3 regions of the Kitasatospora sp. NPDC058218 genome follow, and region 3 is predicted to be linked to each of the others. Evidence: predicted binding sites of a transcription regulator. Region 3 holds the regulator's gene; each other region holds the start of a gene.
What was found. Region 3 encodes HrcA, which represses chaperone genes, less so after heat shock. Its sites were predicted from a motif close to TTNGCACTCNGNNNNNCNGAGTGCNAA; they were not measured.
Positions count from the first base shown of each region.

Region 1: groL (chaperonin GroEL) is a predicted target of HrcA. The motif match lies at 2,026-2,052, and genes of this name have one in related genera.
Region 2: groES (co-chaperone GroES) is a predicted target of HrcA. The motif match lies at 3,279-3,305, and genes of this name have one in related genera.

Region 1 is NZ_JBHVWC010000013.1:7,900-13,309, forward strand. It holds gene thrC (threonine synthase) at 1-607, shown strand, start outside; gene ACFVYI_RS10220 (ubiquitin-like small modifier protein 1) at 673-951, shown strand; gene ACFVYI_RS10225 (cold-shock protein) at 1,555-1,758, shown strand; gene groL (chaperonin GroEL) at 2,209-3,831, shown strand; gene ACFVYI_RS10235 (hypothetical protein) at 3,931-4,293, shown strand; gene ACFVYI_RS10240 (hypothetical protein) at 4,384-5,061, opposite strand; gene ACFVYI_RS10245 (PadR family transcriptional regulator) at 5,153-5,410, shown strand, end outside.
Region 2 is NZ_JBHVWC010000040.1:33,117-38,526, forward strand. It holds gene ACFVYI_RS24505 (LysR family transcriptional regulator) at 1-935, opposite strand, end outside; gene groL (chaperonin GroEL) at 1,070-2,698, opposite strand; gene groES (co-chaperone GroES) at 2,832-3,137, opposite strand; gene ACFVYI_RS24520 (SAM-dependent methyltransferase) at 3,443-4,618, shown strand; gene ACFVYI_RS24525 (polysaccharide deacetylase family protein) at 4,643-5,410, opposite strand, start outside.
Region 3 is NZ_JBHVWC010000034.1:25,075-30,484, reverse strand. It holds gene ACFVYI_RS21785 (S41 family peptidase) at 1-1,086, opposite strand, end outside; gene ACFVYI_RS21780 (16S rRNA (uracil(1498)-N(3))-methyltransferase) at 1,192-1,941, opposite strand; gene dnaJ (molecular chaperone DnaJ) at 2,029-3,168, opposite strand; gene hrcA (heat-inducible transcriptional repressor HrcA) at 3,245-4,279, opposite strand; gene htpX (zinc metalloprotease HtpX) at 4,542-5,410, shown strand, end outside.

The DNA of each region.
Region 1 (5,410 bases), on a different contig from region 3:
CTACGGCGAGGGCTCCAAGACGCTGGCGTACGAGATCTGCGAGCAGCTCGGCTGGCGACTGCCGGAGCAGATCGTCATCCCGATCGCCTCGGGTTCGCAGCTGACGAAGATCGACAAGGGCCTGCAGGAGCTGATCAAGCTGGGCCTGGTCGAGGACCGGCCGTACCGGATCTTCGGCGCCCAGGCGGCCGGCTGCTCGCCGGTGTCGACGGCCTTCAAGACCGGCCAGGACGTGATCCGGCCGGTCAAGCCGAACACCATCGCCAAGTCGCTGGCGATCGGCAACCCGGCCGACGGCCCGTACGTGCTGGACATCGCCCGCCGCACCGGCGGGGCCGTCGAGGACGTCACCGACGCCGAGGTGGTGGCCGCGATCAAGCTGCTGGCCCGGACCGAGGGCATCTTCGCCGAGACCGCGGGCGGGGTGACCGTCGGCGTGCTGAAGAAGCTGGTGGAGACCGGGCAGCTGGATCCGGCCAAGGAGACCGTCGCGATCAACACCGGTGACGGTCTGAAGACGCTGGACGCCGTCTCCGACTCCGGGATGACCGCCGTCATCCGCCCGACGCTGGCCTCGTTCCGCGACGCCGGCCTCGCGTCCGCCTGACCCACCCGCAGCCCCCCGCAGCCCGGCCGTTGCGCCGTTGCGCCGTTCCGCCCGAGGAGACCCCCATGAGCGCCACCGTCCGCATCCCGACCATCCTGCGCACCTACACCGGCGGCACCGCCGAGGTGACCGCCGAGGGCGCCACCCTGGGCGACGTCATCGCCGACCTGGAGAAGAACCACGCCGGGATCGCCGCCCGGATCCTGGACGACGCCGGCAAGCTGCGCCGGTTCGTCAACGTCTACGTCAATGACGACGACGTCCGTTTCGCGGAGGGCCTGGCCACCGAGATCAAGGACGGCGCGAGCGTCTCGATCATTCCCGCGGTGGCCGGCGGCTGCTGACCCGCCCCTTTCCGACCAGGTCGTTTATCGGCCGGGTCGTTTCCGACCAGGCCGTTCGCACGTACGGAATTCCGCTCTCCGTACGTGCGAGCGGCCCGTCGCATTCCGGCGGGAATATTTTTCGGTCCGGGGGAGTAGAGTGTCGCTCGTCCGGGAAGAGGGCATCCCCTCCCCCCTCGCTTCCGGTACTCGAATCCGTCCGCGCCCGTACTGCCGGTGTCTGTCCGGCCGCTGAGACCGGCGCCGGGGCCGTGACCGTGAAACATGTCAGGCAGATGTCAGAATTCTCGAAGGCATTTGGGTAATTCGTCCGCTATGTCCGGCGTGAAATGCCGATTTCCTCCCGCTTTGGCCTGGCCTGTCCCTTGACGGGCCGAGTGAATTCCCGGCGGTTGACCCTGTTGCAGAGGGCGTCGATCCGGATACATTCAGCCGCGGTCGACGCAATCACCCGCTCACCGGATGCCTTCCGGTGGTCTCCGCGGACGATTGTGGCGTGCACGGCTGCGCCCAGGGGGGGTTCCCCGGGCCGGCCTCAAACCAGACCCGGGCCCGCGACCTGCGGGCGCGTGAAGGGCCAGCACAGCACTAGGGGAGTTCGGAATGGCTCAGGGCACCGTCAAGTGGTTCAACGCGGAGAAGGGCTACGGCTTCATCGCGGTCGACGGTGGTGCGGACGTCTTCGTCCACTACAGCGCGATCCAGATGGACGGCTACCGCACCCTTGAGGAGGGCCAGCGGGTCGAGTTCGAGATCTCTCAGGGGCAGAAGGGCCCGCAGGCGGACATGGTCCGCGCCGCGGTCTGACCTTTCCGACCCCAGGAGTTCGGCTCGGCCCAATCGGCTGGTGCACCTCTTGCTTCACGACGGGCCCGTACGACATATGTCGTACGGGCCCGTCGGCATGTCCGACGAGGGCCGGCGCGGGCGGTCGGCGGAGGGCTCCGTGGCGGGTCGGCGGGGGGTTCGGCGAGGGCGCGGCGAGGGTCCGACGCGGGGTCGGCGCGGGGTCGCCGACGGGCCCGCGGGGGCGGCCCGCGGGGGCGGACGCGGCTCGCGGGTTGGGCGATTGGGCTTGCACTCGCCTACCCGGAGTGCTAATCATTGGCGTTAGCACTCACAGTGTGAGAGTGACAGCGGACCGGGTCGGTGAGGCCCCCGGGAGCGGTAGGGGAAAGGACCCCCGCACACCAGGGCCGTCCGTCGCGGGCACCCCTTGGTCCGAGCAGTCGACCGTGTCCCGGAGGACCACTTCTGATGGCCAAGATCATCGCCTTTGATGAGGAAGCTCGCCGCGGCCTTGAGCGTGGCATGAACCAGCTCGCCGACGCGGTGAAGGTCACGCTCGGCCCCAAGGGCCGCAACGTCGTGCTGGAGAAGAAGTGGGGCGCTCCCACGATCACCAACGACGGTGTCTCCATCGCCAAGGAGATCGAGCTCGAGGACCCCTACGAGAAGATCGGCGCGGAGCTCGTCAAGGAGGTCGCCAAGAAGACCGACGACGTCGCGGGTGACGGCACCACCACCGCCACCGTGCTGGCCCAGGCGCTCGTTCGCGAGGGTCTGCGCAACGTCGCCGCCGGCGCCAACCCGATGGCCCTGAAGCGCGGTATCGAGAAGGCCGTCGCGGCCGTCTCCGACCAGCTGCTGGCCCAGGCCAAGGACGTGGAGACCAAGGAGCAGATCGCCTCCACCGCCTCCATCTCGGCCGCCGACACCCAGATCGGCGAGCTCATCGCCGAGGCCATGGACAAGGTCGGCAAGGAAGGTGTCATCACCGTCGAGGAGAGCAACACCTTCGGCCTGGAGCTCGAGCTCACCGAGGGCATGCGCTTCGACAAGGGCTACATCTCCGCCTACTTCGCCACCGACCTGGAGCGGATGGAGGCGACCTTCGAGGACCCGTACATCCTCATCGCCAACTCCAAGATCGGCTCGGTCAAGGACCTGCTCCCGCTGCTGGAGAAGGTCATGCAGAGCGGCAAGCCGCTCGTCATCATCGCCGAGGACGTCGAGGGCGAGGCCCTGTCGACCCTGGTCGTGAACAAGATCCGCGGCACCTTCAAGTCCGTCGCCGTCAAGGCCCCGGGCTTCGGCGACCGCCGCAAGGCCATGCTCGGCGACATCGCCATCCTCACCGGTGGCACCGTGATCTCCGAGGAGGTCGGCCTCAAGCTGGAGAACGCCGGCATCGACCTGCTGGGCACCGCCCGCAAGGTGGTCATCACCAAGGACGAGACCACCATCGTCGACGGTGGCGGCGACAGCGACCAGGTCGCCGGCCGCGTGAACCAGATCCGTGCCGAGATCGAGAACAGCGACTCGGACTACGACCGCGAGAAGCTCCAGGAGCGCCTCGCCAAGCTGGCCGGCGGCGTGGCCGTCATCAAGGCCGGCGCGGCCACCGAGGTGGAGCTCAAGGAGCGCAAGCACCGCATCGAGGACGCCGTTCGCAACGCGAAGGCCGCCGTCGAGGAGGGCATCGTCGCCGGTGGTGGCGTCGCGCTGCTGCAGGCCGCTGTCGCGTTCGACAAGCTGGAGCTGGAGGGCGACGAGGCCACCGGTGCCAACATCGTCCGCGTGGCGCTGGAGGCCCCGATCAAGCAGATCGCGACCAACGCCGGCCTCGAGGGCGGTGTCGTGGTGGAGAAGGTGCGCAACCTCCCCGCCGGTCACGGTCTGAACGCCGCGACCAACACCTACGTCGACCTCATCGCCGAGGGCATCATCGACCCGGCGAAGGTCACCCGCTCCGCGCTGCAGAACGCCGCCTCCATCGCGGCGCTGTTCCTCACCACCGAGGCCGTCATCGCCGACAAGCCGGAGAAGGCCGCCGCGGCCGCCGGCGGCGGCATGCCGGGCGGTGACATGGACTTCTGATCCTCTCCGGATCGGTCGATTCCTGATCGCACGGGCGGTTCCCCTCGGGGAGCCGCCCGTGCGGCGTTGTGTCCGGCCCCGGTTTGGGACAATGGGCGGATGGCTGCCACCGCTGACGACATCGAGAACGCCCTGCACAACGCGCGGGCGCTGATCCTGGCCGACCTGACCGCGCGGGACGTGGCGGACGCCGCCGTGGTGTCGCTGGTGGAGAACGCCGTGACGCACCGCCGGTGGTGGCTCGAACAGTGGCCGGACGGCGCCGACTACGTGCTCGGTCTGGTCGCCCAGGACGTCCAGGACGCGCTGCTGGAGGCGTACGGCCGCTGGCCGCTCTGCACCTCCTGCGCGGCCGACGGGGACCCGCACGCGCTCGGTGTCGAGCCCGAGCTGGGGCCGGAGCCGCACTGGGTCTGCGGCAAGGCGGGGGTGGTGGTGGCGCCCGTCGGGGAGCTCGCCTGATCGTGACCGGCCCGGCTCCGGCGCTCCGTGCGCCGGGCCGGGCCTTTGCGTTCGATGCGTTCGTCGGCCGGGACGCCCCGAGCGGCCCGGTCAGCCGTCGAGCCGGCCGAGTTCGGCCGCCAGGTTGGCGCGGGCGGCGGCGTCGAAGCGCTCGTGGGCGGTGGGGGTGCGGTAGAGCGCGGGCAGTGCCAGGAGCCGGCGCAGGACGTCGGCGCGCCCGGCGCGGAAGTCCGGATCCGGGACGAAGGCGTACTCCTCGCGGACCGCGGCCGCGTACGCGGTGTAGGCCTGCGGGGCGCCGCCGAGGACGGCGAGGTCCGCGTCGCAGAGCACCTCGCCGTCGCGGTCGCCGGGCTCGGGACGGTGCGTGACGGTGAGCCGGACCAGCCGGGCGACCTCGGCGGTCCGCCGCTCGGACAGCCCCGCCTCGGTGAGCGCCCGGACGGCGAGGGCGGCGCTGCGCTCCTCGTTCTCGGAGCGGTCCGGGCGGTAGACCGCGTCGTGGAACCAGGCGGCCAGCCGGACGGTGTCCGGGTCGTCGGCGTGCGCGGCGAGCGCGTCCACGTGCCCGAGCACCGCCCGCAGGTGGTCGGTGATGTGGTAGCGGCGCTGCGGTTCGGCCCAGCGGCCCAGCAGGTCGCGCCCGTAGGGCGCGGGGTCGGCTGCGGCGCCGCAGCGCCGGAGCAGGGCGGTCCAGTCGGCGAGCAGGTCGGCGGGCGGCCCGGCGGGCAGGTCGGCCGGGACGGGGGCGGCGGGCTGGTTCGGCATGGGCTCATTCTGGCGGCTCCCGGGCGCGGAACGGCCGCGGATCGGCGGGCCCACTGGACCGCATATGTAGTTTGACGATATATGTAGTTCCATGACAGAACGAGCCATGCAGGAGCCGACGCTGCTTCTGCTCACCGCGCTGGCCGATGCGCCCAGACACGGCTACGCGCTCATCCAGGAGGTCACCGCGATCTCCGACGGCCGGGTGAAGATGCGCACCGGCACCCTCTACGGCGCGCTCGACCGGCTGCTCCAGCAGGGCCTGATCGAGGTCGCCGCCGAGGAGGTCGTGGACGGCCGGGCCCGGCGCACCTACGCGCTGACCTCGGGCGGCCGCGCCGCGCTGGCG
Region 2 (5,410 bases), on a different contig from region 3:
AGGGTCAGCGCGACCACCTGCCGCACCGCCGGCGCCCCCGAGGCGGTCCGCACCGCCACCTCCGACACGCCGTCGGGGCGCACCGACTCCAGCGCCAGCCCCGGCAGCACCGCCACCCCGAGCCCGGCCGCCACCAGGCCGACCACCGCCGGGTAGTCGTCGGTCGCGAAGTCGATCCGGGGCTCGAAGCCCGCTCCCGCGCAGAGCTCCACCAGGTGCCCCCGGCACTGCGGGCAGCCGGCGATCCACTGCTCCCCCGCCAGCTCGGCGAGCTCCACCGGTCCGCGCCCGCCGCCGCGCCCCGCCAGCGGGTGCGCGGCGGGCAGCAGGCCGACCAGCGGGTCGTCCAGCAGCGGGGTGACCACCAGATCGGACCAGTCGGTGGTGGCGCTGAGCTGCTGGGCCTCCAGGTTGGCCTCGGCCCGGGCCTCGCGCGGCGTGCCGTGCGCGGGGGCGGGCGCCGGGGCGCCGCCGGGCGCCTGCGGATAGCGGAAGGCCAGCGCGATCTCGCACTCGCCGCCGCGCAGCATCGCCAGCGACTCCGGCGGCTCGGCCTCGACCAGCGACACGCGCACCCCCGGATGGCTGTCCCGCAGCCGGGCGACGGCCGGCGGCACCAGGGTGGAGCTCGCGGTCGGGAAGGAGACCAGCCGCACCCGCCCGGCCCGCAGTCCGGCGATCGCAGCGACCTCCTCCTCGGCCGCGGAGAGCCCGGCCAGGATTCCGGTGGCGTGCTTGAGCAGCACCCGCCCGGCCTCGCTCAGCTGCATGCCGCGCCCCGAACGGACCACCAGCGGGGTGTCCACGGACTTCTCCAGGGCCTTCATCTGCTGGCTGATGGCGGGCTGCGTACAGCCCAGTTCACGGGCGGCGGCGGAGAAGGAGCCGGTGCGGGCGACAGCACGCAGTACGCGCAGATGGCGGGCCTCGATCATGCCTCAGTTATAAGGCAATCTTTGCGTTATGCAAAATTCAACTGATAGTTGAAGAGTGAAACGCGCGGACACGCCGCAGGCCCGGCCCGTACCCCCGAGGGGCGCGGACCGGGCCTGCGGTCACTGATCAGGCGTCAGTGGGAGTGGCCGTGACCACCGTGCGAGTGGCCGTTGTCGGCCTCCTCTTCCTTCTTCTCCACCACGAGGGTCTCGGTGGTGAGCAGCAGGGAGGCGATCGACGCGGCGTTCTCCAGCGCGGAGCGGGTGACCTTGACCGGGTCGATGACGCCGGCCTTCAGCAGGTCGCCGTACTCACCGGTGGCGGCGTTGAAGCCGTGACCGGCCTCCAGCTCGGCGACCTTGTGGGTGATGACGTAACCCTCGAGGCCGGCGTTCTGGGCGATCCAGCGCAGCGGCTCGGCGAGCGCCTTGCGGACGACCGCGACACCGGTCGCCTCGTCGCCCTCCAGGCCCAGGCCGCCCTCCAGCACCTTGGCGGCGTGGACGAGGGAGGCGCCACCACCGGCGACGATGCCCTCCTCGACCGCGGCACGGGTCGCCGAGATGGCGTCCTCCAGGCGGTGCTTGCGCTCCTTCAGCTCCACCTCGGTGGCGGCGCCGACCTTGATGACGCAGACGCCGCCGGCCAGCTTGGCCAGGCGCTCCTGCAGCTTCTCGCGGTCCCAGTCGGAGTCCGTGTTGGCGATCTCGCCCTTGATCTGGGCGACGCGGCCGGCCACGGCCTCGCTGTCACCGGCACCGTCGACGACGGTGGTCTCGTCCTTGGTGATGGTCACGCGGCGGGCGGTGCCCAGCACGTCCAGACCGGCCTGGTCGAGCTTGAGGCCGACCTCCTCGGAGATGACGGTGGCACCGGTCAGGGTGGCCAGGTCGCCCAGGATCGCCTTGCGGCGGTCACCGAAGCCCGGGGCCTTGACGGCGACCGCGTTGAAGGTGCCGCGGATCTTGTTCACCACGAGGGTGGACAGCGCCTCGCCGTCGACGTCCTCGGCGATGATCAGCAGCGGCTTCGAGGCACCGCCCTGCAGGATCTTCTCCAGCAGCGGCAGCAGCTCCTGGATGGAGGAGATCTTGCCCTGGTTGATCAGGATGTACGGGTCCTCCAGGACCGCCTCCTGCCGCTCCGCGTCGGTGACGAAGTACGGCGACAGGTAGCCCTTGTCGAACTGCATGCCCTCGGTGAAGTCCAGCTCCACACCGAAGGTGTTGGACTCCTCGACGGTGATGACACCGTCCTTGCCGACCTTGTCGATCGCCTCGGCGATCAGCTCGCCGACCTGGGTGTCCTGCGCGGAGAGGGACGCGACGGCGGCGACGTCGTCCTTGCCCTCGATCTCGCGGGCGATGGAGAGCAGGTGCTCGGAGACGGCGGCGACGGCCTTGTCGATGCCCTTCTTCAGGGCGGCCGGGCCGGCACCGGCGGCGACGTTGCGCAGACCCTCGTTGACCAGGGCCTGGGCCAGCACGGTGGCGGTCGTGGTGCCGTCACCCGCGACGTCGTTGGTCTTGGTGGCGACCTCCTTGACGAGCTGCGCGCCAAGGTTCTCGTACGGGTCGTCCAGCTCGACCTCACGCGCGATGGTGACGCCGTCGTTGGTGATCGTCGGGGCACCGAACTTCTTGTCGATGACGACGTTGCGGCCCTTGGGGCCGATGGTCACCTTGACGGTGTCGGCCAGCTTGTTGACACCGCGCTCCAGCGAGCGGCGGGCGTCCTCGTCGAACTGCAGGATCTTCGCCATGTTCCCTATTCCCTCGGGGCTGCGGCCGGCACGCCGGCCACCGGACTTACGTGAACCAACAACCACGCCCCGGGCCCCTGTCACTGGGACACGGATCCGGGGCGGGCTGGAACGTCTTACTTCTCGGTGCTGCTTACTTCTCGATGATGGCGAGAACGTCGCGCGCCGAGAGGACGAGGTACTCCTCGCCCTGGTACTTCACCTCGGTGCCGCCGTACTTCGAGTACAGGACGATGTCACCGACGGCGACGTCGAGCGGCAGACGCTGGCCGTCCTCGAAGCGGCCCGGGCCGACAGCCAGGACGACGCCCTCCTGGGGCTTCTCCTTGGCGGTGTCCGGGATAACCAGGCCGGAGGCCGTGGTGGTCTCGGCGTCGAGCGGCTGGACCACAATGCGGTCCTCGAGCGGCTTGATGGCAACCTTGCTGCTGGTGGTCACGTCCGAGCTCCCCTTCGGAGATTACGGGGTTGTCTAACGGGTAGTGGCGAACCTGCGGGCCTGCCGTCGCGGGGGTCAGACACGCTTCTTCGCGTTAGCACTCTCCTGGTGGAGAGTGCCAAGGACGACCATAGGCCGCGGTTAGCACTCAGTCAACCAGAGTGCCAACGGCGCGCCCGAACGGTTCGGACGGCGGGTACCCGGCCGTACTGCTGTGCGATGCCGCGGCCGCCACCCGCCCGCTCCCCGCTCCGCCACCCGCCCGCTCCGGGCGGGCGGACGCCCCGACCGGGGAGAATGACCGGGTGGAGACCGAGAACCTGCAGCCCCTGCTGACCCCCGAGGGTCAGTCCCTGCTCGCCGAACTGCGCGAGTTCGCGCCCGAGGAGGAGCTCGCACTGGCGACCAGGCTGCGCCGGGAGCACTCGGCGGAACTGGTCTCGGCCGCGTTCTGGCAGGCCCGGCTGCGGCAGCGGGCGCGGGCGAAGTTCGGCGCGGACGCCGACCTGATGTACTTCACGCCCAACGGCGTCGAGCAGTCCACCCGGCGCAGCGTCGCCGAGTGGCGGGCCCGGCGCTTCGCCGACCTGGGCGTGCGCCGGCTGGCCGACCTCTGCTGCGGGATCGGCGGGGACGTCCTCGCGCTGGCCCGGGCCGGCATCGAGGTGCTCGCCGTCGACAAGGACCCGGCGGCCTGCGCGGCCACCGCCGCCAACGCCGCCGCGCTGGGCCTGGCGGACCTCGTCGAGGTGCGGTGCGCGGACGTCGCCGACGTCGACGTCACCGGCTACGACGCGGTCTTCACCGACCCGGCCCGCCGCACCGCGCGCGGCCGGGTGTTCGACCCCGAGGCGTACGCCCCGCCGCTCTCCTGGGCGATCGAGGCCGGCCGGCGCACCCCAATCGGCGCGCTCAAGGTGGCCCCGGGCATTCCGCACGAGGCCGTGCCGGCCGACGCGGAGGCCGAGTGGGTCTCCGACCACGGCGACGTCAAGGAGGCGGTGCTCTGGTTCGGCACCGGAGCCGCGCGCCCGCACCGCGCCACCCTGCTGCCGCACGGCGCCTCGCTGACCGGCGGCGACCTGCCCGACCCGCCGGCCGGGCCGGTCGGCCGCTACCTCTACGAGCCGGACGGCGCGGTGATCAGGGCCCACCTGGTCGCCGAGGTGGCCGGGCAGGTGCACGGCCGGCTGATCGACCCGAAGATCGCCTACATCACCTCGGACCGGTTGGTCGCCACCCCGTACGCGCACGCCTTCGAGCTGACCGACGTGCTGCCGTTCCACATCAAGAAGCTGAAGGCGCTGCTGCGCGAGCGGGCCGTCGGCACCGTGGTGATCAAGAAGCGCGGGATGGCGATCACCCCGGAGGACCTGCGCCGCCAGCTGAAGCCGAGCGGGCCGAACAGCGTCACGGTGATCCTCTGCCGCACCGACCACGGCCCGCTGATGATGCTCGGCCGGCCGGTGGCGCTCCCGTAGCGCCCGATCGGGTGCGCGGCCCGGTCAGGTGGCGGGCGCCTGGATGTAGTCCTCCAGCCGGGCCACCGCGAAACCCTGCTCCTGGATGCGGGCCAGCAGTTCCCCGAACATCTGCGTCATCGTCTCGCCCTTGAGGTCCTTCGGCCCCCGGAAGTGGGCGAGCACGATGTCGCCGGGCCGCAGCTTCTTGTCCGCCGCCTGGTACTGCATGTCGTGGATCTGCATCGACTCGCGCCAGAGCACGATCGCGCGCGGCCCGCACTGCTGCACCGAGGTGTTCAGCGCCGCGGTGCTGGCGCCGTCCCCGTACGGCGGGCGGAACAGCAACGGCGCGCTGCCGTACTGCTGGGTCAGCGCGGACTGGGCGTCGCAGATCTCGGACTTCTGCTTCTCCGGCGCGACCTTGCTCATCTGGGCGTGGTCCACGGTGTGGTTGTGGATGTGGTTGCCGAGCGCCTGGAGCGGCTTGAAGTAGCCGTAGTTCTCCTTGACGATGTCCCGGGTCAGGAACATCGAGATCGGCACCTTGAGGTCGGTCAGCATCTCGACGAACTTCGGGTCCTTCTCGGCGCCGTCGTCGATGGTGACGAAGACGACCTTGTCGGTGGTCCTCACCTCGCTGAACACCGGCACGGCACCGGTCCGTTCGAGCTTGACCGGCTTGTCCGCGGGCGCCGCGGGAGCGGGCGGCAACGGCTTGAGGTTCCACTTCGCCCAGGCCGCCGCGTCCCCGCCGGCGGGCGCCGCGGCCGGCGTCGGGCTCGCCGCGGGCGCCGTCCGCGGTGCGGTGGC
Region 3 (5,410 bases):
CTCGCCCTCGGCGTCGGTCACCCAGAGCACGCCCTGCGCGCCGTCCTCGCCGGGCACCACCCGGGCCCGCCGGGCGCGCACGCCGGGCGTTTCGTCCAGCACCCGCGCCGGGCCCTCCCGGTGCGGCAGCCAGTGCACGCTGCCGCGCACCACGACGGCGCCGGCCCGGCCGGTGCGGTCGGGGACGGCGGTCTCCAGCCAGTGCGCGGCCGCCACCGGGCGGGGCCGCCGGCCGGCCCGGGGACCGGAGGGCCGGACGTCCAGCCGGCGCGGCTCGGCGCCGTCGAGGTCGTCCAGCAGCCAGAGGTCGCCCGCCCGGTGCCAGATCACCCGGGTGCCGTCGGTGGTGGCGCCGCGGGCGTAGAAGCCCTCCGCGGAGGTGGTGTGGCGGCGCAGGCCGCTGCCGTCGGGGAGGCTGGAGTAGAGCTCGCCGACGCCCTCGTGGTCGGCCAGGAAGGCGATCCGGGCGCCACCGGGCGCGTCGACCCAGAGCGGCGACTCGATGTGCCCGTCCAGCTCCTCGTGGACGCGGGCGAACTCCTCGGTGCCGATCCAGAGCTTGCCGACCCGGCCGCCCCGGTAGCGCTTCCACCGCGCGGGCTCCGCGCCGGCCGCCGAGAGCAGCAGCACGCGGTCGCCGCCCGGCTCGTGGGCCAGGCCACCGATCGGCCCGTACGGCAGCCGCTGCGGCTCGCCGCCGTCCAGCGGCACGGCGTGCGCCCAGGTGCGGCGCAGGGTGGCCTGCCCGGCGGAGGTGGTGGCGATCGGGCGGCCGTCGGCGGTCCAGCCCTGCAGCTGCGTCTGGTCACTGCCCCAGTACGTCAGCCGGCGGGATGGTCCGCCGTCCACCGGCGCGACGTGCACCTCGGGTGCGCCGTCGCGGGTCGAGACGAAGGCGATGTGCCGCCCGTCCGGCGAGAAGCGCGGGCGGCGGACCGGGACGTGATCGGCCGTCAGTCGCCAGGGCCGGCCACCGTCCAGCGGGGCGAGCCAGACGTCGTTCTCCGCGACGAAGGTGATCAGGTCACCGCGCAGGTGCGGATGGCGCAGGTACGCGCCGGCAGGGGTGCTCGGGGATTCGCTCACAGCGGCACCCTACGCACCCGTCCGGGCGGCGCGCCCCGGGTTTCGCGGAGGCCGCCCCCTACGAGGGACGAACGGGCACCGGGCCCGCGCGGGACGAACGGCCGCTCAGCCCCAGCGGCCGGTGCGGCCCAGCAGCAGGGCGCCGGCGGCCACCCCGGCGGTCGAGGTGCGCAGCACCGAGGGCCCGAGCCGGTACGGACCGGCGCCGGCCTCGGCGAAGGCGGCCAGCTCCTCCGGGGAGACCCCGCCCTCGGGGCCGACCACCAGCACGATGTCCCCGCTGCCGGGCAGCGCGGCGCCGGCCAGCGGCTCGGCACCCTCCTCGTGCAGCACCGCGGCGAGCGCGGCACCGGCCAGGACGGGCACCAACTGCCGGGTGGTCGCGAGCTCGCGGACCTCGGGGAAGCGCAGCCGGCGGGACTGCTTGCCCGCCTCGCGGGCGGTGGCCCGCCACTTGGCGAGCGCCTTGGCGCCGCGCTCGCCCTTCCACTGGGTGATGCAGCGGGAGGCGGCCCACGGGATCACCACGTCCACGCCGACCTCGGTCATGGTCTCCACCGCCAGCTCCCCGCGGTCGCCCTTGGGCAGCGCCTGGACGACGACGATCCGCGGCGCCGGCTCGGCCTCCCGGCGGACCGCGGCCACCGTCACCTCGACGGCGTCCTTGCCGTGGACGGCCGTGACCGTGCCGTCGACCCCGAGGCCGAGCCCGTCGGCCAGGGTCACCGCCTCGCCCGGCTCCAGCCGCTTCACGGCGGCGGCGTGCCGCCCCTCCGGGCCGTCCAGCCGGACCACCGCGCCGGGGGCGGCGGAGGCGAGCTGCGCGGTCTCGACGACGAACACGGGCGCGGTCATGGCGGTTCCTGGGAGTCGGGGGGTACGGGCGGGGGAACGACGGCGCCCGGTGACCCGCCGGAGCGGGGTCACCGGGCGCCGGTGCGGTCAGCGGCCGTTGAAGGCGTCCTTCAGCCGGGAGAACAACCCCTGCTGGCCCGGCGCGAACTGGCCGGACGGCCGCTCCTCGCCGCGCAGCACCGCGAGGCGGCGCAGCAGGTCCTCCTGCTCGGGGTCGAGCTTGGAGGGCGTCTGCACCTCGACATGCACTATCAAGTCGCCGCGGCCGCCGCCGCGCAGATGGGTGATGCCGCGGCCGTGCAGCGGGATCGACTGGCCGGACTGCGTGCCGGGCCGGATGTCGACCTCCTCCAGCCCGTCCAGGGTCTGCAGCGGCACCTGGGTGCCGAGCGAGGCGGCCGTCATCGGGATGGTGACCGTGCAGTGCAGGTCGTCGCCGCGGCGCTGGAAGGTCGGGTGGGTGGTCTCGGCGATCTCGACGTAGAGGTCGCCGGCGGGGCCGCCGCCGGGGCCGACCTCGCCCTCGCCGGCCAGCTGGATCCGGGTGCCGTTGTCGACACCGGCCGGGATCTTGACGGTCAGGGTGCGGCGGGCCCGCACGCGGCCGTCGCCGGCGCACTCCGGGCACGGGGTCGGCACGACGGTGCCGAAGCCCTGGCACTGCGGGCAGGGCCGGGAGGTCATGACCTGGCCCAGGAAGGACCGGGTGACCTGGGAGACCTCGCCCTTGCCGCGACACATGTCACAGGTCTGCGCGGAGGTGCCGGGAGCGGCCCCCTCGCCGCTGCACGTGGTGCAGGTGACGGCGGTGTCGACCTGGAGTTCCTTGGTGGTGCCGAAGGCGGCCTCCTCCAAGGTGATCTCCAGCCGGATCATGGCGTCCTGGCCGCGCCGGGTGCGCGAGCGCGGGCCGCGCTGACCGGAGGCCGCGCCGAAGAACGCGTCCATGATGTCGGAGAAGCCGAAACCGGCCGCGCCCGCGCCGAAGCCGCCCGCGCCGCCGCCGTTGGGCGAGAGGGGATCCCCGCCGAGGTCGTAGACCTGCCGCTTCTGCGGGTCGGAGAGGACCTCGTAGGCGGCGTTGATCTCCTTGAACCGCTCCTGCGTCTTCGGGTCCGGGTTGACGTCCGGGTGCAGTTCGCGCGCCAGGCGCCGGAACGCCTTCTTGATCTCGTCCTGCCCCGCATCCCGTCGGACGCCGAGTACCGCGTAGTAGTCCGTGGCCACCAAATGCTCCGCTTGTTCCGCCTGTAGAAGTGCTTGCGACTGGTACCGGTGTCACCTATGTGACACCGGCCGTTCCCTACGACTCGGCCAGGATCTGGCCCACGTACCGTGCCACCGCTCGCACCGCCCCCATTGTGCCCGGATAGTCCATCCGGGTCGGACCGATCACACCCAGTTTGGCCACGCTCTCGTCGCCCGAACCGTAACCGACGGAGACGACCGAGGTGGAATTGAGCCCTTCGTACGCGTTCTCCCGACCGATCCGGACCGTCATCCCGGCGTCGGCGGTCTCACCCAGGAGGCGGAGCAGGATGACCTGCTCCTCCAGTGCTTCCAGCACCGGCTGGATGGTGAGCGGGAAGTCGTGGCCGAAGCGGGTCAGGTTGGCCGTGCCGGCCAGCATGATCCGCTCCTCGTTCTGCTCGGCGAGCGCCTCGAAGAGCGTCGCCAGGACGACGGTGACGGCCGGCCGGTCCGTCGCCTCGAACATCGCCGGGAGCTCGTCCAGCAGCCCCGGCACCTCGGGCAGCCGCACGCCGACGGCCCGGGCGTTGATCCTGGCCCGCAGGTCCGCGAGGACCACCTCGCCGACCGTGCCCGGGCAGTCGACCATCCGCTGCTCGACCCGGCCGGTGTTGGTGATCAGGACCAGCATCACCTTGGCCGGAGCCAGCGCGACCAGCTCGATGTGGCGCACCGTGGACCGGGAGAGCGAGGGGTACTGGACCACCGCGACCTGCCGGGTGAGCTGGGCGAGCAGCCGGACCGTGCGGGCGACCACGTCGTCCAGGTCCACCGCGCCGTCCAGGAAGTGCCGGATGGCCCGCCGCTCGGGCGCGCTCATCGGCTTGACCTCGGCCAGCCGGTCGACGAACAGGCGGTACCCCTTGTCGGTGGGGATCCGCCCGGCACTGGTGTGCGGCTGGTGGATGAAGCCGTCCTCCTCCAGCGCGGCCATGTCGTTGCGGACGGTGGCCGGGGAGACCCCGAGGTTGTGTCGTTCGACGAGGGCCTTGGAGCCGACCGGCTCCTCGGTGCCCACATAGTCCTGGACGATGGCGCGGAGCACGGCGAGCTTGCGTTCGTCGAGCTGGCGGACCTCACCGGCCATGGGGCACGCACCTCCCTCTTCGCACGTTGTCCGTGGTGACATGTGTCCGTTCTGGCATGTTCCGGGCCGCTCTGGGCGGACCGCGGCTTTGGCACTCTGAACAGACGAGTGCCAGAACCGTACCTGCCAGTGTAAGGCCCGGGTCCGACGGCAGGAACGGTCCCACCGGGGTGATCCTGCCCGCACTCCGCGGCACGCGGGTGATGCCGCGGGCCCGGCCGGGTGGCAGCATCGATAGCGAACGGCGAACGGAGGACCAGCGATGTCGACCTCGGGCCAGCACACCCGCTTCGCACCGGACCGCGGCCTGACCGGCCGGATGGTCGGGACGATGTTCGTGATCGGGCTGCTGTACGTCGGTTTCACCGGCCTGCTGATCGCGCTGCTGCGCGGCGCCTGGCCACTGATCGTGCTGATCTCCGGCGGGCTGTTCGTGGCCCAGTTCTGGTTCAGCGACAAGATCACCGAACGGGCGATGGGCGCCCACCGGGTGACCCCGGAGCAGTACCCCCAGCTGCACGGCACCGTCGACCGGCTCTGCGCGCTCGCCGACATGCCCAAACCGCGGGTGGCGGTCGCCGACAACGACATGCCGAACGCCTTCGCGACCGGCCGCAACCCGCAGAACGCGGTGGTCTGCGTGACCACCGGGCTGCTGCGGCGGCTGGAGCCCGAGGAGCTGGAGGGCGTCCTGGCGCACGAACTGTCGCACGTCGCCCACCGGGACGTCGCGGTGATGACCATCGCCGGGTTCCTCGGGGTGCTGGCCGGGGCGATGACCCGGATCGCGATGTACGGCGGCTTCATGGGCGGCGCCCGCAACAGCAACGACTCCAACGCCGCGATCGCCGCGCTGGTCATCCCGCTGGTGTCGGTCGTGGTGTACGCGATCAGCTTCCTGCTCACCCGGCTGCTCTCCCGCTACCGGGAGCTGGCCGCCGACCGGGCGGCCGCCCAGCTCACCGGCCGGCCCAGCGCGCTGGCCTCGGCACTGACCAAGGTGACCGGCCAGATCGCCGCGATCCCGACCAAGGACCTGCGCCAGGCGCAGGCGTACAACGCCTTCTACTTCGCCCCGGCGCTCAGCGCCCGGGACGCCGCCTCGCAGCTGTTCTCCACCCACCCGTCGCT